DNA from 2 places in the Xylanimonas allomyrinae genome. Region 2 is predicted to be linked to the other one. Evidence: predicted binding sites of a transcription regulator. Region 2 holds the regulator's gene; the other holds the start of a gene.
What was found. The regulator LexA, encoded in region 2, represses DNA repair genes until DNA is damaged. The targets are predictions, from matches to a motif close to TCGAACANNTGTTCGA.
Positions count from the first base shown of each region.

Region 1: ET495_RS12640 (HNH endonuclease signature motif containing protein) is a predicted target of LexA. The motif match lies at 2,436-2,451, and genes of this name have one in related genera.

Region 1 covers NZ_CP035495.1:2,786,295-2,792,956, forward strand. Annotated here, with positions in the region: gene katG (catalase/peroxidase HPI) at 1-889, opposite strand, end outside; gene ET495_RS12635 (Fur family transcriptional regulator) at 1,280-1,840, opposite strand; gene ET495_RS12640 (HNH endonuclease signature motif containing protein) at 2,521-4,179, shown strand; gene mgtE (magnesium transporter) at 4,316-5,725, shown strand; gene poxB (ubiquinone-dependent pyruvate dehydrogenase) at 5,765-6,662, opposite strand, start outside.
Region 2 covers NZ_CP035495.1:559,728-566,389, reverse strand. Annotated here, with positions in the region: gene ET495_RS02520 (HelD family protein) at 1-1,006, shown strand, start outside; gene serA (phosphoglycerate dehydrogenase) at 1,112-2,353, shown strand; gene nrdR (transcriptional regulator NrdR) at 2,358-2,858, opposite strand; gene ET495_RS02505 (LysM peptidoglycan-binding domain-containing protein) at 2,919-3,287, opposite strand; gene lexA (transcriptional repressor LexA) at 3,558-4,349, shown strand; gene ET495_RS02495 (L-lactate dehydrogenase) at 4,739-5,707, opposite strand; gene ET495_RS02490 (ATP-dependent DNA helicase) at 5,768-6,662, opposite strand, start outside.

The DNA.
Region 1 (6,662 bases), 1.6 Mb from region 2:
CGAAGTTGTTCTTCCAGCCCAGACCCTGCATCTCCAGGTCGGCGGCCTCGGGCTCGGGCTCGAGGTTCGAGTCGGGCGCCGCGCCGTGGGTCTTGCCGAAGGTGTGGCCGCCCGCGATGAGCGCGACCGTCTCCTCCAGGTCCATGCCCATACGGGCGAACGTCTCCTTGATGTCCACCGCGGACGCCAGCGGGTCCGGGTTGCCGTTCGGGCCCTCGGGGTTGACGTAGATGAGGCCCATCTGGACGGCGGCCAGCGGCTCCTCCAGGTCACGCTCACCGGTGTAGCGCTTGTCCTCGAGCCAGACGGTCTCGGGGCCCCAGTACACGTCCTGGTCGGCCTCCCACACGTCGGCGCGGCCACCGCCGAAGCCCAGCACCGGCACACCCATGTCCTCCAGGGCGACGTTGCCCGCAAGGATCATGAGGTCGGCCCACGAGAGGTTCTGGCCGTACTTCTTCTTCACCGGCCACAGGACGCGGCGCGCCTTGTCGAGGCTCACGTTGTCCGGCCACGAGTTGAGCGGGGCGAACCGCTGCTGGCCCTCGCCGCCACCGCCGCGCCCGTCGTGCGAACGGTAGGTGCCGGCCGAGTGCCAGGCCATGCGGATGATCAGCGGGCCGTAGTTGCCGAAGTCGGCCGGCCACCACGGCTGCGAGTCGTGCAACGCGGCCTGGATGTCGGCCTTGACGGCGGCCAGGTCCAGCGACTCGAAGGCTGCGGCATAGTCGAAGTCCGCACCGAGCGGGTTCCCGACTGCAGGGTTCTTCGCCAGCATCTTGAGGTTGAGCTGGTTGGGCCACCAGCCCCGGTTACCGCCACCCTGCGTGGGGTGTGCGGCGCGGTCGCCGTGGATGACGGGGCACTGGCCCTCGGTGTTCTCCGACATGGGAGTCCTTCCGGTGGTGCGGGTGTGATCGGTCGTTGCTAGGCGTGCTGTCGTTGCAGATTCGTGGCTGTCTGGTGCGTTGCCGAACTGCGGCCGAACTGCGGCCGGGCGGCGGCAGGTGCGGCGTGGTCGGCTGGGTCTGTGGTCGGCTGGGTCTGTGGCTGGCCCGATCGGCGGCTGGCCCGATCGGTGGTCGGTCAGATCGGTGGTCCGTCAGATCGGTGGTCATTCAGATCGTGGTGGCGGGATCGGCGTCGGTCCCGGGGTGCTGCCGGTGGTGGCGTGAAGGATCAGGTGTCTGACCGGGCTTCGGCGACTGCGACAGCCCTGCGGCAGAGGTCGGTCTCCGAGAGCAGTGTCTACGGACTGTGTCGAGGTCTCGTCAGGCGGTCATGGGCTGGCGACCTTCAGTTTGGTGGCTTCGGTGTTGACGGCGTCGGTGTTGACGGCGTCGGTGTCGACGGCGTCGGTGTTGACGGCCTCAGGGCTGGCGGCCGCGCCGGCGCCGTCGGCGGACTCCGCAGGAGCAGACGTGGAGGCGCACTGCGGGCACACGCCCCAGTACACGACCTCGGCCTCGTCGATCTGGAACCCGTGGTCCTCCGACGGCGTCAAACAGATCGTCTCCCCTATCGCGCAGTCGACGTCGACGACCGCACCGCACGACCGACACACCAGGTGGTGGTGGTTGTCCCCGGTGCGCGTCTCGTAGCGGGCGACCGAGCCTGCCGGCTGGATGCGGCGCAGGATGCCGAGGTCGCTCAGCGTGCGCAGCGAGTCATAGACCGTCTGGTGCGAGACGTCGGGTATCGCCTCACGCACGGCAGCGATCACCGACTCGGTGTCCGGGTGGGCGAGTCGGTCGACGGCCGAGATGACGGCAAGGCGGGGCTTGGTGATGCGCAACGCGGCATCGCGCAGCATGACCCGGGCACCTTCCTCGCTGATCATGGCCCCACAGTGGCCCACTTTCTGGAATGAGTCAACTTTGTCCTGCCTCAGATGCCAAGCCTGTCGCGTGCTGGCACGACATGTCGCACCGTGTCGCTCTATGTCGCCTCATGGTCCTTTGCGGCGGCGGTCGCAGGGCCCGCACAGGGCCGTGCGGGGCTTGACGCGGGGTCGTACGCCGGGCGCTTTGCGCCGCACGCAGGGGCCGCATGCGCAGTGCCGTACGCAGGGCGCGTTGCGCCGTCTGAAGGGCCGTATGCGCAGTGCCGCCCGCATCCCGGTGCCGCCTCCTGGCCGCCTCTCGCGCTCGCCCCTCCGCCGCCCCTGCGCCTCCCCTGCGCCTCCCCCGATGGCCCGAGCCGCCGCCCATGGCCACACGACCGCCGCACGCGGTCGGCACGAGGTCGGCGCGACGCCAGACCGCGGCCAGGTCGCAGCCAGGTCGCGGCGGGTCGCGGCCGGGTCGCGGCCGGGTCGCAGCCGGACTGCGGCTCGTCGACGTCCTGCTCGCGGGCCCGTCCGCATCCTTCATCGCCGGCTCACCTCAGCGCGCCACGCTCGCGCTGTCCACAGATTCGCACTCCGACCTGGTCATTCGTACATGTGTTCGATAAACTCGTGCATGGTTCACGGCGAGCGCTGACACGGCAGATGACACGGCAGACGCTGAGCGCGCGTCCGTGCCACGCGAACTGGCCGAGCGCACCGGGGTGCGCGTGATCGAGGAGGTGCCCGTGACGGAGACGACGTCTCGTGACATCGCGCGCATGCTCCCCGACGACGCCGCCGGGCGCCTCGCCGAGGGCGTCGCGCTGCTGAGCGCGAGTGTCGAGGTGCTCACCGGTCTCGCCGCGTCGGGCGACCTGCACGACATTTCCGCCACCATCCTCGCGCGGGCCGAGCGCCAGGTCAGAGCGTTGGAGCACCGCCTGAGCGCTGTCCGGCTGTCGATTCTCCCGGTCGTGGAAGACGACGGCGCCTGGGCGCTCGACGGGTCCCGTTCCTTCCCGGCATGGCTCGCCCGGCACGACGACGTACCCCGCGGCGTCGCGAATCGCGAGTCCCGGCAGGCCCGTGCGTTGCGCGACGATCTGCCCGCGACCCTCGCTGCTGCCCTGGCGGGAACAGTCGGCTGTGACCAGGTGACCGCGATGGTCGCGGCCTGTACGACGACGGCTCGGGCCGCCGCGCTCGCCACGCCGGTGACCGGGCTCCCGACCCGCCTCGACGACGCCCCCGTGGCACCGCCTCCGACAGGTGAGGAGTTCCTTCTCGCTCAGGCCGCGCTGCACCCGATCAGCGGGTTCCAGCGGCTGGTCCGGCACTTCGCGCACGTGGCCGACCCCGATGCCGACGATCGCGGCTACCGTGGCGCCGTCGAACGCGAGTACCTCGAGCTGAGCCTGACGCTGGGCGGCTACCACGTCAGCGGGTTCCTCACCGAGGTGCATGGCGCTGCGCTGCGGACGGCCCTCGACGCCGTCGCCGGAGCACCCGCCGCAGACGACGAGCGCACGCCCACGCAGCGGCGGGCGCAGGCTCTGGCCGACCTCGCGCGGCTGGCGCTCGACAACGGCATGGTCGGCACGGGCGCGGCGGTGCGCCCGCACCTGAACGTCACGGTCTCGTGGACCGAGCTCCAGCGTCAGCTGGGCGTCGACGGCGATGCGCGCCGGGCCGGCAGGTCCAGCGCGGCCACAGGACCTGCCGGGTCTGCGCGGAGCGCAGGAGCACCACGAGCACCACGAGCACCACGAGCACCAGGAGCACCAGGAGCACCAGGAGGGGCGGGACCCGACTGCCGCGGCTGGACCGAGAGTGTCGACCCCGGGCCTGTCGGCGGCAGCACCCGTGATGACGACTTGTCGCGGCTGCTCGCACTGGACCGCACCCCGGCAGTCCTCGAGGGATCAACCGGTCCGCTGCCAGCCACGGTGCTGCGCGCGATTGCCTGCGACAGCGAGATCACACGAATCGTCTTCGGTCCCGACGGCCAGGTCCTCAACGTCGGCCGCGCTCAACGCACCATCACCGGTCAGCTCCGGCGCGCGGTCATCGCGCGCGACCGGCACTGCACCTATCCCGGCTGCGACCAGCCACCCTCGCGTTGCGACGTCCACCATGCCGAGCGCCACTGGGCGGCTCATCACGGCGAGACCTCGACGGCGAACGCCGCCCTTCTGTGCTGGCACCACCATTCCCTCGTCGACACGACGAGCATCACGATGCGCTGGCGCGCGCCCGCATCGGGCTCGACAGCCGGGTGGGAGTTCACCGACCGGCACGGCCGTCGCATCGAGCACCGCCCGTGGCGGTCCGGCGAGGGACGGCGCACATGACGCAGGGCCTGGAGTGGGAGGAGGACCGCCTCACACGGCTCTCGCGCGCCCAACGATCACCTGTGGGCCTTCGACACCATCGCCCCGGGCCACACCGCGCCAGAACCCGCACCCGGCAGGGACGATGGTGCTGCACGTGTCCGCGCCCACGGGGGAGCCCACCATGCCGCAGCCGGTCACCCATGCCACACCGCCCCCAGCACCGCACCGGGCTGGCGGGTCCGCTTCGTTGCGGACGCTTGTCGAGAACGGTGACTTCGCCGCCGCCCAGGACTGGCTGGTCACCCACCAGGTCTGGGAGGTGGTCGACGCCATCGACCGGATGGGCGCCGTCGACGCCGTCGCCGCGTTCCGGCTCCTTCCGTCGGACCGTGCGTTCGACGTCTTCGAGGACCTCGAGCCGAGCCGCCAGCAGGCGGTTCTCGAGGTGATGCGCGGCGCCGAGTTCAGCGCGTTCGTCGACTCGCTGGACCCGGACGACCGCGCCCGCATGCTCGGCGAGCTGCCCGCCAAGGTCGCCCGACGCGTTCTTGAGGGCCTCAGCCCGTCCGAGCGCACGATGACGGCGACACTGCTCGGCTACCCCGAGGACTCCGCGGGCAGGTACATGACGCCGCAGGTCGTGGTGCTCCATGAGCGCCTCACCGTCGCGGCCGCGCTCGCGCGGGTCCGCGAGCGCGGCGCGGACGCCGAGACCGTCTACACGCTTCCCGTCGTCGACGCCGAGCGCCGCCTCACCGGCGTCGTCGAGCTGCGTGAGCTGCTGCTGACCGACGACGCCGCCACGGTCGCCGACCTGGTCGTCACGCACCCCCCGCGCGTGCGGGCGACCGAGCCGGCCGAGGCCGCGGCGCGCCTCATGGCCGACTCCAACGTGCGTGACCTGCCGGTGGTCGACGCCGAGGACCGCCTGCTGGGGCTGCTCACCTTCGACGACGCCGACGAGGTCATCGAGGAGGCAGAGACCGAGGATGCGGCACGTCAGGGCGGTGCCCGCCGCTGGGAGGGCCACTACATGGCCGTCTCGGTGCTCCAGCTCGCCGGCACACGAGCCGTGTGGCTGGTGCTGCTGCTCGCCGTCTCGCTGCTGACGGTCACGGTCGCCTACGGGTTCGAGGAGGCGCTCGAAGAGGTGGCGGCGCTCGCCCTGTTCATCCCCCTGCTCATCGGGACGGGTGGCAAGGTCGGCACGCAGGCGTCGTCGGCGTGTGTTCGTGCGCTCGCGATCGGCGAGGTCAGGCCGTCCGACATCGCGCGTGTGACGCTGCGCGAGGCCGGGACGGGCCTGCTGCTCGGAACCGGCCTCGGAGTTCTCGCGATCGGCGCGGGCCTGTTCTTCGCCGGGCTCGACGTCGCGATCGTCGTCGGCGTGTCGCTGCTGCTGATCTGCCTGCTCGGCGCACTGGTCGGCGGTATCAGCCCGCTCGTGGCCCGACGTCTGGGGATCGACCCCGCGCTCGTGTCCGCGCCGGTCGTGACGACTGTCGTCGACGTGCTGGGGCTGCTGATCTACTTCGTCGTCGCGAGCCTCCTGCTGGGAATCTGACCCGAGGCACCTCGCCCCGCTCCTGGTTTCCGGCTGGGGTCAGAAGACCTGCCGCAGGTTCGCTCGTGTCAGGTCGACGAGCTCGTCTCCGCGTCCCGACAGCAGCGTGCGCAGCGTGTAGAGCGCGAAGCCCTTGGCCTGGTCGAGCTTGACCGACGGCGGGATGGTGAGTTCCTGACGCTCGGTCACGACGTCCACGAGCGCAGGCCCGTCGTAGGCGAACGCCTCCGCGAGGGCCCCCTTGAGGTCGGCCGACCGTTCCACCCGGAACGCCTTGAGCCCGGCGGCCTCGGCGATCGCGGCGAGCGACGGGTTCTTCAGGCCCGTGGTGTGGGTGACGAACCCGGCGGACTTCATCTCCAGCTCGACGAAGTTGAGCGACGAGTTGTTGAAGACGACGACCTTCACGGGCAGCTCGTTCTGCGTGAGCGTGAGCAGCTCGCCGAGCAGCATGGCGACCCCGCCGTCGCCCGAGAGCGTGACCACCTGGCGGCCGGTCGCGGCGGCCGCGCCGACGGCCTGCGGCACGGCGTTGGCCATCGAGCCGTGGATGAACGAGCCCAGCATCGAGCGCTTCCCGTTCATCGTCAGGTAGCGAGCAGCCCAGATGACGGGCGAGCCGACGTCGGGGATGAAGACGGCGTCGTCGGCTGCCAGCTCGTCGATGAGCCGCGCGACGTACTGCGGGTGCAGCGGCAGGTCGCCCTTGCGCGGGGTTGCGAGGTCGTCGAGCTTGGTGCGCGTCTTCGCATAGTGGGCGAGGGAGTCGTCGAGGTGCGCGCGATCGCGCGCCCGGTCGCGCGCCCGGTCCGGTTTCTGTCCCCGCGCGCTGCCGGCCTCGTCGAGCAGCGGCAGCAGCGCGTCGATCGTCTCGCCGACGTCGCCGACGAGGCCGAGCGTCAGCGGCACCCGTCGGCCGAGGTGCTCGCCGCGCAGG
Region 2 (6,662 bases):
GCGCGCGGCAGTGCTGCGCGCACCCTGGGCGCCGTGGACCGAGTCCGACGTCCCGCTCCTGGACGAGGCGGCCGAGCTGCTGGGCGACGACGACGACGTCTCGCGCGCCGAGGAGCGCGCGCTGGCCGCCGAGCGCGCCGAGGCGCTCCGGCACGCCAGGTCGGTGCTGGCGTCGGGAGCGGCGGCGGGCGCCATGATCCCCGTCGACGCCGAGACGCTCGCCGAGCGGTTCGCGTCGGGAGGTCCGCGCCTGACGACGGCAGAGCGGGCCGCGACCGACCGCGCGTGGACCTACGGCCACGTCGTCGTCGACGAGGCGCAGGAGCTGTCGCCGATGGCGTGGCGCCTGCTCGCACGACGCGTCCCGACGCGCTCCATGACGATCGTCGGCGACGTCGCCCAGACTGCCTCGCCGGCAGGTGCGCGCTCGTGGTCCGCCGCGCTGGCTCCCGTGCTGCGTGACGGTTGGCGGCTCGAGGAGCTCACGGTCAGCTACCGCACCCCGGCCGCGGTGGCCGACGCCGCACAACGCGTGGCCAAGGCCGTGGGCCTGCCCGCCTCGCCCCTCACGGCCGCACGTGAGGTGCCGGGCGCCATCGTCGACGTCGAGGTGCGCGCGGGTGGGACCGCCGACGCGGTCGCCCACGCGGTCGCGGAGCTGGCACGGGAGTTCGTCGGGGCCGACGGCGGCGGACGCGTCGCCGTGATCGCGGACGCCTCGGCGCTCCCGTCGCTGCGTGCTGCCGTCGACGACGCGCTCCCGGACGTCCTCGGCGCGGACGAGTTCGCGCGCCTCGCCGCGCAGCGGCCCGAGGACCAGCAGGTCACCGTGCTCGCGCCCCGAGAGGTCAAGGGCCTGGAGTACGACGCGGTCGTGCTGGTCGAGCCCGTCGACGTCGCGGCCGGGCCGGGCGGCTGGTCCGACCTGTACGTCGCCATGACGCGCCCGACACAGCGCCTGACTGTCGTGCACGAGCGCGCTCTGCCGCCCGGTTTCACGGGCTGATCCCGTCCCTCGAGGCCATCCGGCGGGGTGACGCCCGGCGACACCGGAGTGGGACAGCGTGAGACGGGTTTGGACGCGGCTCGCCTCAGGGAGCACCATGGGGGCGTGTTGCGAGCCCTTCTCCTCGAGAACGTCCATCCCGTCGCCACCGAGATCCTGCGTCACGCGGGGTTCGAGGTCGAGACGCGCTCCGGCGCACTCGACGAAGCCGAGCTGATCGAGGCGCTCGACGGGGTCCACGTCCTCGGGATCCGGTCCAAGACCACGGTCACCCGCAAGGTCCTCGAGTCGTCCCCCGGCCTCGTGGCCGTCGGCACGTTCTCGATCGGCACCAACCAGATCGACCTGGCCGCGGCCACGTCTCACGGTGTCGCGGTCTTCAACGCGCCGTACTCCAACACCCGTTCGGTCGTCGAGCTCGCGCTCGCCGAGATCATCTCGCTGACCCGACGCCTGTCGGTGCGCGACAAGGCGCTCCACGACGGCGTCTGGGACAAGACGGCCGACGGCGCCCACGAGGTGCGCGGCCGCACGCTCGGCATCATCGGCTACGGCAACATCGGCTCACAGCTCTCGGTGCTCGCCGAGAACCTGGGAATGCGCGTGGTCTTCTACGACGTGCAGGAGAAGCTCTCGCTCGGCAACGCACGCCGGGTGCGCAGCATCGAGGAGCTGCTCGAGGTCGCGGACGCCGTGACCATCCACGTCGACGGCAGGCCGGGCAACGCCGGCTTCTTCGGTTCGGACCTCTTCGAGCGCATGCGGCCAGGGGCGATCTTCCTCAACCTGTCACGGGGTTTCGTCGTCGACGTCGAGGCGTTGCGCGCCGCGATCGAGTCGGGGCACCTTGCGGGCGCCGCCGTCGACGTGTTCCCCACCGAGCCGAAGAAGCGCGGCGACGAGTTCGACTCGCCGCTGCGGGGGCTGCCGAACGTCATCCTGACGCCCCATGTGGGCGGCTCGACCGAGGAGGCGCAGGAGGCGATCGGCGAGTTCGTCGCCGGCAAGCTGCGCGACTACCTCGCCACGGGCTCGACCATGCTGAGCGTCAACCTGCCCAACCTCCAGCTCGCTCCCACGGGCGTCGGCCGCATCATGGTGCTGCACCGCAACGTGCCTGGCGTCCTGGCCGCAGTCAACCAGGTCTTCGCCGAGCACGGCGCCAACATCGAGGGCCAGGTTCTCGCCACGCGCGGCGACGTCGGCTACGTCGTCACCGACATCTCCGACGTCGCCCAGCGCGGGGCTTCGGCCAAGCTTCAGGAGATGGCGACCACGGTGCGCCTGCGGATCCGGGACGCATTCGACCGTCCCGAGTTCCCTCCGGGCCCGGCCGCTGGGGCCTGAGGGCTCAGCCCTTCCGGTTCGGCTCCGACGTCGTCGCCTCGTCGTCGGTCAGTCGGTCGGCGTGCTCGGCGCGCAGCGACGTGATCGCGCTCTCGAAGTCCTCGAGGGACTCGAACGCCTGGTAGACGCTCGCGAAGCGCAGGTAGGCGACCTCGTCGAGGTCCCTCAGCGGGCCCAAGATCGCCAGTCCGATCTCGTACGCGTCGATCTCGGCGCTGCCCTGCTGGCGGAGGGTCTCCTCGACCTTCTGGGCGAGGATCGCCAGGTCGTCCTCGCTCACCGGCCGACCCTGGCACGCCTTGCGCACGCCCAGCACGATCTTGTCGCGGCTGAAGGGCTCTGTTGCACCGGACCGCTTGACCACCGACAGGCTCGCTGTCTCGAGCGTCGTGAACCGGCGTCCGCATGACGGGCACTGGCGGCGACGACGGATCACCGAGCCATCGTCTGAGGTTCGCGAATCGACCACACGTGAGTCGGGGTGACGGCAGAACGGGCAGTGCATGCCCGTGAGACTACCGGGCGCGGCGCACCGTGAGTGCGCACATCTCAGCACATTCGCTGGTCAGGCGGCGGGAAGGAGGATGGTCTGGCCGACGGTGAGTGCCACCGAGCTCAGTTCGTTGAGGTCGAGCAGGTGTGCCACGACATCGCGCACGTCCTCACCGGGCGCGGCGACCTGCCGCGCGTAGCCCCACAGAGTCTCCCCCGGTGCGACAGTATGGACCGTGACTTCGGTCGGACGTCCCGGATCGGACGCGAAGGCGCGCCCACCCAGCCCGAGGAACGCGCCCGAGACCAGCACGGCGACGGCGATCAGCACCACCCGTCCGCGCACCGTCAGCCGCAGGCCACCCAGCCCGAAGGCGCCGTGGGGCATCGACACCCCACGCGGGGCGGACGGGAACGTACGAGCCGCAGGGCTGACGGTCATGGCGGCCATGAGATCCTCCGGGGTCGGTCTTCGGCTTCGAACACCGGTTCGTTAGAACAGGCGTTCGTTAGAACACCTGTAGCATGACACGGCCCGCCGACAATGTCGAGACACGCGTCGAACACGTGTTTGATCCCGCGGGACTCGTGCCCTAGGCTGGGCCTACGACCAGCACAAACAAAGGTCGTCAGACGGTCGCCGGACGGTCACCACCGACGAGGCAGACGCGCACCCGCGAAGGGTGTGCGAACGACGACGGACGGAGAGGTCATGACGGGTCGCACGACGAGCACGGGGACGGGCGCCCCTGGGCTGGCGACGGTGAGCACGCTTCCCGATCCGGGGTCGAAGCGCGGTCTGACCCCGCGGCAGCAGCGCGTCCTCGAGACGATTCGCACCTCGGTCGAGACCCGTGGGTATCCGCCCACGATGCGTGAGATCGGCGAGGCCGTCGGGCTGGCGAGCCCCTCGTCGGTCAAGCATCAGCTCATGACCCTTGAGCGCAAGGGCTACCTACGCCGCGACCCGAACCGGCCGCGTGCGATGGAGGTCGTCGACCCGTCCGCTGCCGACAGCGACGACACAGGCGGTGCACAGACGGCCGCTCCCTCCGCCGGCCGCGAGGCACACCCGGCGGCAGGACTCGTCGCCGGTCTCGACGTGGGCCTCGACGACGAGCAGCTCGCCGCACCGTCGTACGTGCCCGTCGTCGGGCGCATCGCGGCCGGTGGCCCGATTCTGGCCGAACAGCTCGTCGAGGACGTGTTCCCACTCCCCCGCCAGCTCGTCGGCGACGGTGACCTGTTCTTGCTCAAGGTGCAGGGCGACTCCATGGTCGACGCCGCGATCTGCGACGGCGACTGGGTCGTGGTGCGGCGACAGCCCGTCGCGGAGAACGGCGAGGTCGTGGCCGCGATGATCGACGGCGAGGCGACGGTGAAGACATTCAAGCGGGACCACGGGCACCTGTGGCTGTTGCCGCAGAACCCGGCGTACGCGCCGATCCCCGGAGACGAGGCCCAGATTCTCGGCCGTGTCGTCGCGGTGCTGCGCGCACTCTGACGGAGACCGTCGAGCGTGCGTGACCGGACGCGCGCACCAGCCAGGGCGCGTCGCGCCCGCCCTCTGCGCGCGCAGAGACAGGGTGCGCTGAAACGGGTGCGCCGAAACGGGCGCGCCGAAACGGGCGCGCTGAAACGGGCGCGCCGAAACGAGCGCGCCGAGGCAGGGCGCGCCGAAACGGGCGCGCCGAAACGAGCGCGCCGAAACTGGTGCGCCGAAACGAGCGCGCCGAGGCAGGGCGCGTCGAGACGGGTGCGCCGATGAGACAGGGCGCGTTCAGACGGGGCGCGCGAGATCGGCACCGCCGCCCCGTGAACCCCAGCGCCGAAGGATCGCGGCCAGTCCTCGAGGACGGTCGGTCACGCGTGCCGCACCGGCGACGCTGCGACCTACAGTCCGAACCGCTTCTGGACCGCCTTCATGCTCTCGGCCGACGCCGTCAGCCCCGCGATCTCCGCATCGGACAGCGGCACCCGCAGCACCTCCGGCACCCCCCGACGGTCCACGACGGACGGGACCGACAGGCATACGTCGGTCACGCCGTAGTAGTCGTCGAGACGCGAGGAGACGGTCAGGACGCGGTGCTCGTTCTTGAGCACGGCCTCGATGATGCGGGTCGATGCCAGGCCGACGGCGTAGTTGGTCGCCCCCTTGCCGGCGATGATCCGGTAGGCGGAGTCGACGACCTCGTGCGCGATGGCTGCGCGCTCGGTCTCGCCGAGCTCGCCGCGCCCGGGCAGGGCCTTCCATTCGAGCAAGGGCACGCCGCCGATGGTCGCCGAGCTCCACAGCACGATCTCGGAGTCGCCGTGCTCGCCTGCGATGTAGGCGTGCACGTTGCCCACTGCGACGCCGCAGTGAAGGGCGAGGGCGGCACGCAGGCGCGAGGAGTCGAGCACGGTTCCCGAGCCGAAGACTCGTTCGCGCGGGAGGCCGGAGATCTTCTGCGCGGCATAGGTGACGATGTCGACGGGGTTGGTGACCATGATGTAGATCGCGTCGGGCGCGACGTCGAGCAGGCCGGGGAGGATCTTCTTCGTCAGCCCGATGGTGGCCTCTGCGAGGTCGAGCCGCGTCTGGCCCGGCTGCTGCTTGGCTCCCGCGGTGATGACGACGACGTCCGCACCGCGGCACACCTCGACGTCGTCGGATCCGACGATCTCGGCGGGCGGGATGAACATCATGCCGTGCTGGAGGTCGAGGACCTCGGCCTCCACCTTCTGCCGGTTCACGTCGAGCAGTGCGACGGTGCGCGCCGTCCCGCGCATCAGCGCGGCATAGGCGAGGGTCGACCCCACCGCGCCGGCGCCGACGATCGCAAGCTTGGTGGTGGTGCTCCGCAGAGCGGGAACGGTCACGTGGTCCTCCGTGGGTGGCGTGCGGCGGCCCGGTCCCGGAGGACCGTGCCGCCGCCCAGACTAGGTGTCGAGTCGGCGCAGCGCAGCACGCACGACTGCAGTGTCGGTCGTGGGCCAGAAGTCCGGCATCGACCGTGTCAAGAAGGTGCCGTAGCGCGCGGTCACGAGGCGCGGATCGAGCACCGCGACGACGCCACGGTCATCCGTGGTGCGGATCAGCCTCCCGGCACCCTGGGCGAGCAGGAGCGCGGCATGCGTCGCGGAGACCTGCATGAACCCGTTGCCCCCGGACTGCTCGACGGCGCGCGCACGCGCCGAGCGCACGGGGTCGTCAGGGCGCGGGAACGGGATGCGGTCGATGAGCACGAGCTGGCACGAGGCCCCGGGGACATCGACGCCCTGCCACAGCGAGAGCGTCCCGAACAGGCACGTGGCAGGGTCCGCGGCGAACTGCTGCACGAGCGTGGGGAGCTGGTCGTCACCCTGCGCGAGCACGGGGACGTCGAGCCGCGCACGCATGGCCTCGGCGGCGGCGTCGACCGCGCGCCGCGAGGAGAACAGCCCGAGCGTGCGCCCGCCGGCGGCCTCGATGAGCCCGGCGATCTCGTCGAACTGGGCCTCGGTGGTGGGCTCGCGGCCCGGTGCCGGCAGGTGGCGGGCGACATAGAGGATGCCCTGGCGGGGGTAGTCGAACGGGCTGCCGACGTCGATGCCCGTCCAGTCCCCACCCTCGTCGCCGTCGCGGCCGAGGCCGAGCGACCCGGCGACGGCGTCGAACCGGCCACCCAGGGTGAGCGTCGCCGACGTGAAGACACCCGCCGACTCCGCCAGCAGGCCTGCCCGGATGAGCCCGGCGACGTGGAGCGGCGCCGCGTGCAGCCGGGAGACGCCGTCACCCCAGCCCGATCCTGGCCCTTCGCCGGGGCGGGCGCACCACAGCACGTCGCCCGACGTG